3 regions of the Mesorhizobium sp. LNJC391B00 genome follow, and region 3 is predicted to be linked to each of the others. Evidence: predicted binding sites of a transcription regulator. Region 3 holds the regulator's gene; each other region holds the start of a gene.
What was found. Region 3 encodes LexA, which represses DNA repair genes until DNA is damaged. Its sites were predicted from a motif close to TGTTCNNNNTGTGTTCNG; they were not measured.
Positions count from the first base shown of each region.

Region 1 (4,372 bases), on a different contig from region 3:
TGGAGATCACCCGCAACGATCTCGAACCGGCGGCGCAGGCGATCCAGCCACCCATCGGCCGAGCGCTTTCCCTGCTGAACAGGGCCGGATCTGGATTCTCGCGCATGTCGGGCTCCGGCGCGACATGCTTCGGACTGTTCGAGACCGGCAATGTCGCCAAGCGCGCCGCCGCCGAGATCCGCAGCCGCGAACCGGAGTGGTTTGTCGCCGCGACACGAAGCATCGCTTCAGAGGGGGCCGATGACCAAAATTGACGAAAGCCGCCCCTTCATCCCGGTGCGCATCGCGGTGCTGACGGTGTCCGATACGCGCAGCCTTGCCGACGACAAATCAGGGCGGACGCTGGCCGATCGCATCGTCGAGGCCGGCCATGTCCTGGCCGCGCGCGACATCGTCACCGACGACCGGGAGAAAATCCGCGACAAGGTGCTGGGCTGGTCGCGCGACGAAGACATCGATGTCGTCATCACCACCGGCGGCACCGGTTTTACCGGCCGCGACGTGACGCCGGAGGCGCTGGAGCCGATCTTCGAGAAGCGCATGGATGGCTTTTCCGAAGTGTTCCACCGCATTTCCTACGACAAGATCGGCACCTCGACAGTGCAGAGTCGGGCGACGGGCGGCGTCGTCAACGCCACCTTCGTCTTCGTGCTGCCGGGCTCGCCCGGCGCCTGCAGGGACGCCTGGGACGGCATCCTGAAACCGCAGCTCGACTACCGCCACATGCCCTGCAACTTCGTCGAGATCATGCCGCGCCTGGACGAGCATTTGCGGCGCGGCAAGGCCGCCTCGTAAACCAAGGCAAAGCCGGCCAAGTGCTGCCTTTGTCAGGCAGAATGGCGGCTGCGCCTTCGAGAGGTCATTTCCTCCGGGTCGTCGGGCGGATAGTCTGTCGCCAAGTCAAGACGGAAGAGATCCAATGAGCGCGCACCGCGGCGGCTGCCATTGCGGCAACATCCACCTGACGTTCGAAACGGGAATCGAGCCGGCCGAGGTGGAGATCCGCGCCTGCCAGTGCGCGTTCTGTGTCCGGCATGGTTCGCGCGCCGCTGCCGATCCGCAGGGCCGATTGATCGTCTCGGTCGAGGACGAGGCGCGGCTGCACCGATACCGGTTCGGATTGCGCACCGCCGATTATCTCATCTGCCGGGACTGCGGCGTCTATGTCGCTGCTGTGACCACCGACGGCGAACCGAGAGCGATCGTCATCGCCAATGCGCTGGATGACCGGCCGCGGTTCAACCGCGAGCCGGTCCCAATGGACTATGATGCCGAGAACAAAGAGGGTCGCATTGCCCGGCGGCAAGCGCGCTGGATGCCGGTCGAGATCCGCTCCGGCGTCAGCGGATGACCGGCTCGCCGTGGAAGCGGCGGCGCGAGGGCGGCGAGATGCCGAAGCCGACCTCCATCATCAGCCGTGGCGTGGTGGACGGCACGGTGCCCATGTGGAAGCCGAACGGGTCCTCGACGAAGCCGAGGCCGGCCTCGCCGGTCAGCGTGACCGGGCTGTCGTCGCCATAGACCTTGAGCACGTCTTGCGCCGGATGGCCGACCAGCAGCGTCAACTGGTGCTTGAGGCTGCGCCTGTTGTGGCTGCCTTTGACATAGACGTGCGGGCCGGTGCCGGCATCGCAGGGCTTGAGATAGAAGAAGAATTTCAGCATCCGCCAGTCGTCGAGATCGAAATGATATTTGCCTAGCGAGGCAAGGTTCTTGTCGGCGTCGGAAGCCTCGCCTGTCGGAAAGCTCCACCAGACACGCGTGGTGATCAGCTTCGCCTGCCCGCCCAGATAGTGCTCGGCGATGTCGAGCAGCAGCGGGTCGTTCTGGATGGCGAGTGCCGCCTTGCAGCCGAGGATGCGCTCGAAATAGTGTCCGCTGAGCAAAGAGCGGCCGAACCGCTTCTCGGCTTCTGCGTGTTCTCCGGGCATGAATTCGAGCCGGCGGTCGAAATTGCCGAAGCACGGCGTGCTCTGAGCGAAGCTGGCGATCTCTTGGTGGATTGCCTGCGGCAGGACCAGTCCGGAGAACAGGCCATCGGTGCGCAGCGCCGCGACGATCGACTTGAGGTCGACGCCCCTGAACATCGTCGCTCCGGCACTCTGCGCGGGGCGCGCGGCTTTGGCGCCAAGCCAGTGCAGCTTGCGCGCCGGCATGGTGCGGGCAAGCACGAACATCGGCAGCCATGCGGGATTTTCGCGCAGGTCGGACAGATAGGTCGGGATACGCACCGCAATGCGGCGGAGCAGGCTGCCGTTGCGGGCAATGGCTTCCAGACTGGGGGCGCCGGATTTGTCGGGGGACGAAAGGTTCATCGGGGTCCTCAGATATGAACGGCAGCAACGACGACGCGGCGCTTGCTTACCGCTCCGGCACTACCCAAACCCCGATATCCCGCATCAACGGAATGCTAATCCCGCGTCAGCTTTTGTGCAATGCACAATAGCTTTTTGCGGCGAAAAAGAGGGATGGTGCTGCGACCGTGCCAATGCGGATGAGACGCCGACGCTGCCCCTCATCCGCCCTTCGGGCACCCTTCTCCCTGGGAACGGGAAAAGGGAGAAACATCACTTCTTCGGCGCCAGCCAGATTTCGGCGTCGAGCCGCCTGGTGGCGAGACCGCGCGCAAGGGCTTCGGCGCTGTGCGCGTTCTTCGACAGGGCAGCGGCCTGGCGCTTGCTGATGACCAGCCCTTCGGCCAGCGCCCGGTTGCCCGAAAACACCCGTGACAGGAACGGCGTGCGGCTGCCGCGCGCACGGGAAAAGCGCGCCGGCATGGTTTGCCGCGCCGTGTGAGCGACAACGTCGTCGATCCAGCCCTCCGCCAGCCTTGCGCCGGGTTCCAGAAACAGCAGCCAGTCACCCTTCGCCTGCCTGATTCCCGCGGCAATGCCGCCGGCCACGAAGTGGCAGCCGGCATGATCGGCAACCCGATGCGTCTGGTCGGTCGAGCCGGTGTCGCACACGATGACATCGCGCACCACGCCCTCGACCGCGCCGCCGATCAACGAGGCGAGCGTGCGGGCAAGGCCTTCTTCGTCATCCCGGGTTTCGATCAGAACGCTGAGCATTTTTAGCCGAATAGCCGAAAGCCCGGCGCAGCGCCAGTTGTGCATGGCCAACGAAAAAGTTCTTGCTTTGTTCTCATCAGCGAAATAGGATTATTTTCATGAACAGAGCGATTCGACAGCCAGCCGACAGTCCTTGGGAAAGGGCCAAAATGGAACATATCGTGCGTGCGGACATTGCTGCTTTCGGAGCAGGGCGAGCCGAGATGGCCAATGCGATGATCGAACAGAGCGGCATGCGCGTCCGTCCGGATCGCAACCGCGGCCGTTCCGCGGGCATCAACCCGTCCGGCCGGTTCGAGCCGGTCAGCCGGCATGTGTTCGACGACGGCTGGAATTCGCTGGAGGAATTGCCGCCGTTCAAGACCGAAGTGCAGGTCGAGAAGCCGCGCACCATCATCACCCGCAACGAATCGCCCGACATTTCCTTCGACCGCTCGATCAACCCCTATCGCGGCTGCGAGCATGGCTGCGTCTATTGTTTCGCCCGGCCGACGCATTCCTTCATGGGCCTGTCGCCGGGGCTGGATTTCGAAGCGAAGCTGTTTGCCAAGCCGGATGCGGCGCGGCTGCTCGACAAGGAACTGTCGAAGGATGGCTATCAGCCGCGCACCATCGCGATCGGCACCAACACCGATCCCTACCAGCCGATCGAGAAACAATACCGGATTATGCGCGAGATCCTCGAAGTGCTGGAGGCGCGCGGCCATCCGGTCGGCATCGTCACCAAATCCCATCTGGTGACGCGCGACATCGACATCTTGTCGCGCATGGCCGAACGGGGCTTGGCCAAGGTGGCGCTGTCGGTGACAACGATGGACCGCATGCTGGCGCGCACCATGGAGCCACGCGCGTCGACGCCGACCAAGCGGCTTGAGGCGATCCGGCAGCTTTCCGATGCCGGCATCCCGGCCTCTGTCATGGTGGCGCCGATCATTCCCGGCCTGACCGACCAGGAGATGGAGCGCATCCTCGATTCGGCACGCGCCGCAGGCGCCCGCGAGGCCGGCTATGTGATCCTGCGCCTGCCGCTCGAGGTGGCGCCGATCTTCAAGGACTGGCTGCTGCGCCACTATCCCGACCGCTACCGGCACGTGATGTCGCTGATCCGTTCGATGCGCGACGGCAAGGACTATGATTCGGAATGGGGCAAGCGGATGAAAGGCGCTGGCCCCTATGCCTGGCAGATCGGCCGGCGCTTCGAGATCACGGCCAAGCGGCTCGGCCTCAACGCCGAGCGGCGCACGCTCCGAACCGACCAGTTTGTCGCCGCCGCCAAGGCGACCGAGCAGCTGATGCTGCTC
Region 1 is NZ_AYWI01000005.1:321,087-325,458, forward strand. Features, by position in the region: gene X750_RS149870 (4-(cytidine 5'-diphospho)-2-C-methyl-D-erythritol kinase) at 1-254, shown strand, start outside; gene moaB (molybdenum cofactor biosynthesis protein B) at 241-795, shown strand; gene X750_RS149860 (aldehyde-activating protein) at 920-1,351, shown strand; gene X750_RS149855 (hypothetical protein) at 1,341-2,315, opposite strand; gene X750_RS149850 (glycosyltransferase) at 2,568-3,071, opposite strand; gene X750_RS149845 (PA0069 family radical SAM protein) at 3,221-4,372, shown strand, end outside.
Region 1: the regulator LexA is predicted to act here: its motif matches at 3,129-3,146, upstream of X750_RS149845 (PA0069 family radical SAM protein).

Region 2 (4,372 bases), on a different contig from region 3:
TAGACGGTGACCAGCAGCTTGTCCTTGTTCAGCCCGAACTCCTTGGTGATCAGGTTCCAGGCCAGTTCGATGGCGCGCTCCTTGAAATAGTCGCCGAAGGAGAAATTGCCGAGCATTTCGAAGAAGGTCAGATGGCGCGCGGTGTAGCCGACATTGTCGAGGTCGTTGTGCTTGCCGCCGGCGCGCACGCTTTTCTGCGCAGTGGTGGCGCGCGAATAGGACCGCTTCTCCAGGCCGGTGAAGACGTTCTTGAACTGCACCATGCCGGCATTGGTGAACATCAGCGTCGGGTCGTTGCGCGGCACCAGCGGGCTCGAGGCCACGACCTCGTGGCCCTCCTTGCGGAAATAGTCGAGGAATGTCGACCGGATCTCGTTCACGCCACTCATGAGTGCTGCCTTTTCGCGAAAACCGCCGGCACGGCCGGCGGACACTGGTCTCTGCTTTTTAGAAGATTGACTTGGCCTTTTAGCGGGCACGCCCCACCCTGTCCAGAAACACGGAATTGGGCCAATCCGGCAACTGCCAAGCCGGCTTCACGCTGCCCAAAAACGAAAACCGCCGGCGCGAAGGCCGGCGGTTTGAAACGCAATACTAAAGAACTCGGTTACTTAAGCATCGGATAATAGACTGGATTTATGGCCGAACTCTGGCCGTGCCCTACATGGCGCCGGATTCTTCCTCGAAGCCGTCGTCGCTTTCGCCGCGCTCGGGGCCACCATTTTCAAGAAATTTCTCGGCGATCAGCCCGGCATTCTGCCGCAGCGCAAGTTCGATCTCACGCGCCGTGTCGGGATTGTCGCGCAGGAACAGTTTGGCGTTTTCGCGACCTTGGCCGAGACGCTGCGAATTGTAGGAGAACCAGGCGCCGGACTTCTCGACCACGCCGGCCTTGACGCCGAGATCGACCAGTTCGCCGGTCTTGGAGACGCCCTCGCCATACATGATGTCGAACTCGACCACCTTGAAGGGCGGCGCCAGCTTGTTCTTGACCACCTTGACCCGGGTCTGGTTGCCGACGACCTCGTCGCGGTCCTTGACCGAGCCGATGCGGCGGATGTCGAGGCGCACCGAAGCGTAGAATTTCAGCGCGTTGCCGCCGGTCGTGGTTTCCGGCGAACCGAACATGACGCCGATCTTCATGCGGATCTGGTTGATGAAGATGACCATGGTGTTGGAGCGCGAGATCGAGGCGGTCAGCTTGCGCAGCGCCTGGCTCATCAGACGCGCCTGGAGACCGGGCAGAGAATCGCCCATCTCGCCTTCGATTTCGGCGCGCGGCGTCAGCGCCGCCACCGAATCGACGACCAGCACGTCGATGGCGCCTGAACGCACCAGCGTGTCGCATATTTCCAGCGCCTGCTCGCCGGTGTCCGGCTGCGAGATCAAGAGGTTTTCCAGATCGACGCCGAGCTTGCGGGCATAGACCGGATCGAGTGCGTGCTCGGCATCGACGAAGGCGCAGATACCGCCTTTCTTCTGGGCTTCGGCAACTGTGTGCAGCGCCAGTGTCGTCTTGCCCGAGCTTTCCGGCCCGTAGATCTCGACGATGCGGCCGCGCGGCAGGCCGCCGACGCCAAGCGCGATGTCGAGGCCCAGCGATCCGGTCGGCACGGTTTCGATCTCGACGACCTGCTCATTGGCGCCAAGCCGCATGATCGAGCCCTTGCCGAAGGCGCGCTCGATTTGCGACAGCGCCGCGTCCAGAGCCTTTGATTTGTCCACCGCTTTGTCCTCTACAAGCCGCAAAGAATTCTGAGCCATGATACATCACCCCTTGGTCGTCAATGAAGGCCGGACAATCCGTAATCCCTGCCCATTTTGTACTACTTTTGTTCTCGTTTGGCAAGAGGGATCAAATAACTGAAAAACAATCATTATCCGGATTTGTTCTTTTTTTGTCTCGTGGTTTGGTTTTCGGACGCGTTCCGCATTGGGCCAGATGCTCCGGCTGTTTCGATGGGCCGAATCGCCGGCTCGCCTGCGAAGCTCGGTCGCACAGCCTAGCGCTTGTCTGGTTCGAATAACAAAGGTCATATCGCCGGCATGGTGAAATCAGCAAAGATACTGGCGGTGGGCGGCGCCCATATCGATCGCCGCGGCCAGGTGTCGGGCACGTACGTGCCCGCGGCGTCCAACCCCGGCACGATGCGCGAGGATGTCGGCGGTGGCGTCTTCAACGCGCTGCGCAGCCTGGTGCGGCGCGGCGTCTCGGCCTCGCTTTTGTCGGTGCGCGGCGGCGATGCCTCGGCCGAGACGGTTGCGCGCGCCATCGCCGACTCCGGCATTGCCGACCTGTCGGCGGTTTTCCTCGACCGCACGACGCCGAGCTACACGGCGCTGATCGATCGCGACGGCGAGCTGATCACCGGCTTTGCCGATATGGCGCTCTACGATTTGGCGTTCCCCAAGCAGATCCGCCGCTCCAAGGTGCGCGAGGTGGTCGCCGAGGCCGATGCGGTGCTCTGCGACGCCAATCTGCCATCAACGGCGCTGGAGCGGCTGGTGGGGCTCGCCGCCGGCAAGCCGGTGTTCGCCATCGCCATTTCGCCGGCCAAGGTGGTGCGGATGATACCAGTGCTGAAGGAACTCGCGCAGGTCTTCATGAACCGGCGCGAGGCCATGGTGCTGGCCGGCGTCGATGCCAATGCCACCGAGCGCGAGATCGTCGACGGACTGCGCTGCAGCGGCCTCACCAGTGGCGTGGTGACGGCGGGCGACGGCCCGGTGCTGGGATTCGACGAAGCCGGCGCCTTCTCTATCCTGCCGCCGGCGCCGAGAAAAGTCGCCGACGTGACCGGCGCCGGCGACGCGCTGGCCGGCGCCACCATCGCTGCCCTGCTGCGCGGCCTGCCCCTGCGCCAGGCATTGCGCGAGGGCGTTGCCGCCGCCACGCTGGCCATTGAAAGCGCCGACGCGGTTCCGGCCTTCACGATTGCGACCTTCACCGAGGCACTGGCTCTTGTGCCCGACGCGCAGGAAATGGCATGAGGGCGGCCAATTGCCATTGCCGGAGCGCGACGTCCAAGCGGACGCGCGGATCTCCGGATCGGAGACTATCATGACACCGCAAAGCGCCCGCCCCTTCATCGACCTCCACGCGCCCGTGGCCGAGGCGCTCGCCGCTGGCCGCCCCGTCGTGGCGCTGGAAAGCACCATCATCACCCATGGCATGCCTTACCCCGACAATGGCGCCATGGCCGCCAATGTCGAAAAGATAATCCTGGACAATGGCGCGGTGCCAGCGACGATCGCCGTGGTCGCCGGCCGCATCAAGATCGGGCTTTCCGACGGCGAGCGCGAGTCGCTGGCGATGACCGGCGACGCCATGAAGCTGTCGCGCGCCGATCTCGGCTTTGCGGTGGCGCAAGGCCGCACCGGCGGCACCACGGTCGCCGCCACCATGATCGCCGCTGACATGGTCGGGATAAAGGTGTTCGCCACCGGCGGCATTGGCGGCGTCCACAAGGGCGCGGAAAAGAGCTTCGACATCTCGGCCGATCTCGACGAGTTGGCGCGCACGCCGGTCATCGTCGTCTCGGCCGGCGCCAAGGCGATTCTCGACATCGAAAAGACGCTGGAAGTGCTGGAGACGCGCGGCGTGCCGGTGATTGGCCATGGCTGCGAGACGATGCCGGCCTTCTGGTCGCGGCATTCGCCGTTCCGCGCGCCGCTGACCCTGCACAGACCGGAAGAGATCGCGCATTTCTACAAGACCAGGGCGGCACTTGGCCTGGTCGGCGGCATGCTGATCGCCAACCCGGTGCCGCAGGACGATGAAATCCCGGCCGACGAGATGGCCGGCTATATCGAGGCCGCGCAGAAGGCGGCGGAAGTGCAGAATGTGACCGGTAAGGCGGTGACGCCGTTCCTGCTGGGCAAAATCCTCGAACTGACCGGCGGCCGGAGCTTGAAGACCAACATCGCGCTGGTCGAGAACAATGCGCGGCTGGCGGCGAGGATTGCGACGGCGCTGTAGGATCGCCTACGTCGGCGGGACAGCACCCCCCTCTGGCCTGCCGGCCATCTCCCCCGCAAGGAGGGAGATTAACAGCTTAGCCGCAGGCTCCCATTTTCAACGTTGGTGATTAGCGAAGGCCAATGTGACAACTGATCTCCCCCCTTGCGGGGGAGATGTCCGGCAGGACAGAGGGGGGTGGGAAGAAACGCGGCGGTCCCGGTTCACTTCCCCGCCCTTCGTCCCGCCTCATACGCCCGGCGCGCCCACACCCTCATCTCGTCAGGATCATCAAACGCGTCGTCGGGAATGCTCCAGTACGGCATCGCGACCAGCTTGCCGTGGCGGGTGCCGGTATAGGTCCATTGCTTGCAGCCGGCGGCTTCGAAGTCGGGCGCGCTTTGCTCGTCAGCC
Region 2 is NZ_AYWI01000014.1:110,666-115,037, reverse strand. Features, by position in the region: partial or broken gene alaS (alanine--tRNA ligase) at 1-389, opposite strand, end outside; gene recA (recombinase RecA) at 661-1,764, opposite strand; gene X750_RS139040 (carbohydrate kinase family protein) at 2,047-2,991, shown strand; gene X750_RS139045 (pseudouridine-5'-phosphate glycosidase) at 3,062-3,979, shown strand; gene X750_RS139050 (TfoX/Sxy family protein) at 4,183-4,372, opposite strand, start outside.
Region 2: the regulator LexA is predicted to act here: its motif matches at 1,823-1,840, upstream of recA (recombinase RecA).

Region 3 (4,372 bases):
CATTCCTGCGTGGCGGCCTGCTGCAGTTCGCTGAAGACGACCGCTGACGCGGCGCCCAGGGAATTGCCGTCGAGATAAATCACGCCTTGCGGCAAGACAAAGCGTTCGCGCATGGAGCGCAGCGGATCGGCGGCATCCATTGCTTCGATTGTAGCGAGATCGGGTGTCGTGCTCATGATCCGGCGCCCCTCCATGGACAAACGCGCGCGGCGGAGCCTGCCGCCCAAACATGCCGGCGATCTTGAGTGGTCGCCCTTGAACTGTCAAACATTATATATAATTCACCCATTGAAAGGCTTTGATATATAATGATCCGCCGAGCGTTTATGTCTGATGGATCACGATGCTGGATGACGAGCAGACCTCGAAGACGGAAGCGGCCTATCGCCTGCTCAGGCGCGATATTCTTGCGACCCGGCTGGCGCCTGCCGCGCCGTTGAAGCTGAGCACGCTGCGCAACACCTACGGCATCGGCTGGACGCCGTTGCGCGAGGCGCTGTCGCGGCTGGAGGCGGAACGGCTTGTGACCGCCATCAGCAACCGCGGGTTTGCGGTCGCTCCCGTCTCTCGGGCGGAGCTCGAGGATTTGGCGCGTGCGCGGCTGGTGGTCGAACTGCCCCTGCTGGTGGAATCGATCGAGGAGGGCGACCGTGAGTGGGAAGACGCGGTCGTTGCCGCCCACTATCGTCTCTCACGGTGCGGGTCTGTTCTCGACGATCCATCGGATGATGCGGTCGACGCGTGGTACGAAAAACACGATGCCTTCCATGCGGCGCTGCTCAGTGCCGCGACATCCAGCTGGCTGCTGCGCTTCAATGCGACGATTTCCGACCAATTGCATCGCCATCACCGCTTTCTGGGTCTGGCCCCGACGCTGCGCGCCGCCGCCGGCCGCACGGATGGCCACCGGAAGGCCGTGGCGGCCCTGCGCGACGCCGTGGCGATCGAACACCATACCGCCCTGATGGAAGCGGCCCTCGATCGCGACGTCGAACGTGCGAAAACTCTGATGACCGCTCACATCGGCTACACGCTGCAGGTCTATGCCCAGAGTGAACCCGGCGCGGATGCTGCGCAGCCCCGTCCGAAAAGGAAGCGGCGATCGTAGCCGACGACGCAGGGCACTTTGTCTTCGTTTCACCCCGTTGCCGGCCAACGACTACGAGCGCCGCTCGGCGGTGCCGAACGTCACGCTGAACAAAACGTCAACACATTCATTAAACTTTAAAAGGTTGCGGAACACAACTGGAACAGATAGTGTTTGTTCTGGGTTTGTTTTTTCTGATTCTGGTTTCAGAACCCCTGGGGGCCGCGATGCTGACGCGCAAACAACATGAGCTTCTGATGTTCATCCATGAACGCCTGAAGGAGAGCGGAATCCCGCCGTCCTTCGATGAGATGAAGGAAGCGCTTGACCTCGCCTCCAAGTCCGGCATCCACCGCCTGATCACGGCGCTTGAGGAGCGCGGTTTCATTCGCCGGCTGCCGAACCGGGCGCGCGCGCTGGAAGTGCTGCGGCTGCCCGACTCGATCGCACCAGGCCTCAATGCGGCGAGGAAGTTTTCGCCGAGCGTCATTCAGGGCAGTCTTGGTCAAACCGGCCAAGGGCAAGGCGGCCAAGGACAAGGCGCGATGGGCCAAGGCGGTATCGGCCGCCAGATCAAGCCGGGCTCGCCGTCGCGTTCGATGTCGGCCGGCAATGACGACGCCGTTTCGGCGGTGTCGATCCCGGTGATGGGACGCATTGCTGCCGGTGTGCCGATCGACGCCATCCAGCATCAGACCCATTCGATCTCGGTGCCGCCCGACATGATCATGGGCGGTGAACACTACGCGCTCGAGGTCAAGGGCGATTCGATGATCGAGGCCGGCATTTTCGATGGCGACACGGTCATCATCCGCAATGCCGACACAGCCAGCCCCGGCGAGATCGTGGTGGCGTTGGTCGACGATGAGGAAGCGACCCTGAAACGCTTCCGCCGCAAGGGCGCCTCGATCGCCCTGGAAGCCGCCAACCCGGCCTACGAGACCCGCATTTTTGGACCGGACAGGGTGAAGGTGCAGGGCAAGCTTGTCGGATTGATCCGGCGCTACTGAGCCGGCTTGGGTTTGTACTTTTCACGCTGGTTGTAAGGCGGCAGGCCGCGCGCTTCGCGGGAGAAGCGGCGTTGCTCGTGCCAGGGGCGATACGGCTTGTCGACGGCGAAGCGGATGGTTGGCGCTGCAGCTGCCGATTGCGGATCGAAGAAGACGGCGGCGCTGCCGTCGCGGGCCAGCTGTTTCTTCGTCACGACCAGCACCAGCGGGTCGCGGCACGGATTGTAGGCGGTGGCGTCATCGATGACGATCAGGCTCGCGAAGGCACAGGCCGGCCGCGCCGTCTTGCGGTCTTTGGCAAGGGCTACAATGGCTCCGGAAGGGTGTCGGGCGATACAGAGATCGCCCATGCAATAGAAGGGCGACCCGGGCGGCAGATCGAGCGGATCGAGATCGAACCGCGTATCTGTTGCCTCGAAAATCTCGGGCGGGATAATGGTTTCGGCCCGCAGCGCCCGTTTCCAATTGTCCGTGGTGAATTCGTTGGAGCGTTCGCGGTTGAGGGCGAGTTCGCCGCCACCTATCGGCATGGCCACCAGATGTGCGTCCTCGGATATGAGCACGTCGGGCGTAAGCACCTGCGGCACCGTCAACAGGCCGGCCAGCGCGAAAGGCACGGCCGCCAGCCTGAGCCAGGTGGTGGCCATGGTGGCGATGACGAGGGCGACCGCCACCAACAGCACCGAGCGGATGGAGATCAGCCCGACGGCGTCGACCGGCGAGCGCTCGGAAATCCAGGCCGATATAGCGATCATCGCCATCAGACCCTTGCCCATCACATAGAGGAACGGCCCGTCGGCGCCGAACGGCATCGCCAGTGCGCTGAGCACGGCAAAGGGCATGACGATCAACGAAACAATCGGCATCACGGCCAGATTGGCGATCAGGCTGAGCGGCGACACACGCTGAAAATGCCAGATGGCGAACAGCAAGGTTGCACTGCCGGCGATGATCGAGGTCATGGCGAGGCCGCCCATGGCCAGCGCGAATTTTCGCGACAGGAAGCCGACGAAGGAGCGCTTTGCCAGCGGCGTTCTCACCTTGTCGGCGCGGTAATCGGCCCAGCCGGCATAGGCGCCGACAAGGGCGGCGGTGGCGGCAAACGACATCTGGAAGCTGGGACCGACCACCTCGTGCGGCGACACCAGGATGACGGCGATGGCGGAGATCGCCAGATTGCGCATGGTGAGTGCGGCGCGATCAAACAGCACGGCGACAAGCATGACCGCCAGCATGATGAAGCTGCGCTCGGCGGCAACCACGACGCCTGAAATAACGAGATAGGCGGCGATGGAGACGAGTGCTGCCACTGCTGCATATTTCTTGACTGGGCGGCGCGAAGAGAAATCGGGAAACAGCGCAAAGGCGCCACGCAGCAACGCCATGATGGTGCCGGCAACCAGCGCCATGTGCAGGCCGGAGATGGAGATGATGTGGTAGATGCCGGTGCGCCGCATCGCTTCGTTGACCTCGTCCGGGATGCCGGCGCGCACGCCGACAATCAACGCCGCGGCAATCTCGCCTTCGGCGCCGCCGATCTTGCCCCTGATATGGTCGGCAATGTTTTCGCGCGCGTTCTCGATTGCCGAGGAGAGCCGCGCGGCCAGCGGCGGCGGTCCCTGCGTAGCAATGGCTTTCGGATTGCCGAGAAAGAAGCCGCTGCCGCCGATACCGGTGAAATAGCTGTCGAAGGAGAAATCGTAGCTCTCCGGCCGCACCGGACCGGTCGGCGGCAACAGCCTGGCATAGCCGGTGATCAGGGAGCCGGCGGTCATATCGGCGGGAACGGTCCGCGCCGAGAGCCTGACCCGCTTCGGGGCGTAGCGCAACTCGGGGTAAGCGGTCGAAACCACGTCAAGCGTCAGCCTGATGCGCCCGCTCTCCATCTGTTCGAGACTGACGACGCGGCCGGTCAGCCGTGTCTGGATCTCGGAGCCGAGCATCTGCGTTCCGGCGCGCCAGGTCTCGACCTTGGCGGCGACGACGCCGAGCGCGCACAGCATCGCGGCCATGCAGAACAGATGCGTCCTCGGCCGCGATCGCGTGGCGACAGCGCAACATGTCGCCAGCACCACAATGGCGATTGGCTGCGCAAAGCCGGGCTCGCCGGCCAGCGAGAAATAAATGATGACGCCGGCCGCCAGGAAAACCGGCACCAGCAGGAAGGCGACGCCCCGGTCGAGCTCCGTGTTGGCGGCCGCGGCAAGGCTGCGGCGGAGCGCGGGCCATGACGGACGGCGAAGCCGTCTGCGCAGGCGGGCGATAGATCCGGGCG
Region 3 is NZ_AYWI01000012.1:65,478-69,849, reverse strand. Features, by position in the region: gene kynU (kynureninase) at 1-176, opposite strand, end outside; gene X750_RS140495 (GntR family transcriptional regulator) at 344-1,108, shown strand; gene lexA (transcriptional repressor LexA) at 1,315-2,097, shown strand; gene X750_RS140505 (ComEC/Rec2 family competence protein) at 2,091-4,372, opposite strand, start outside.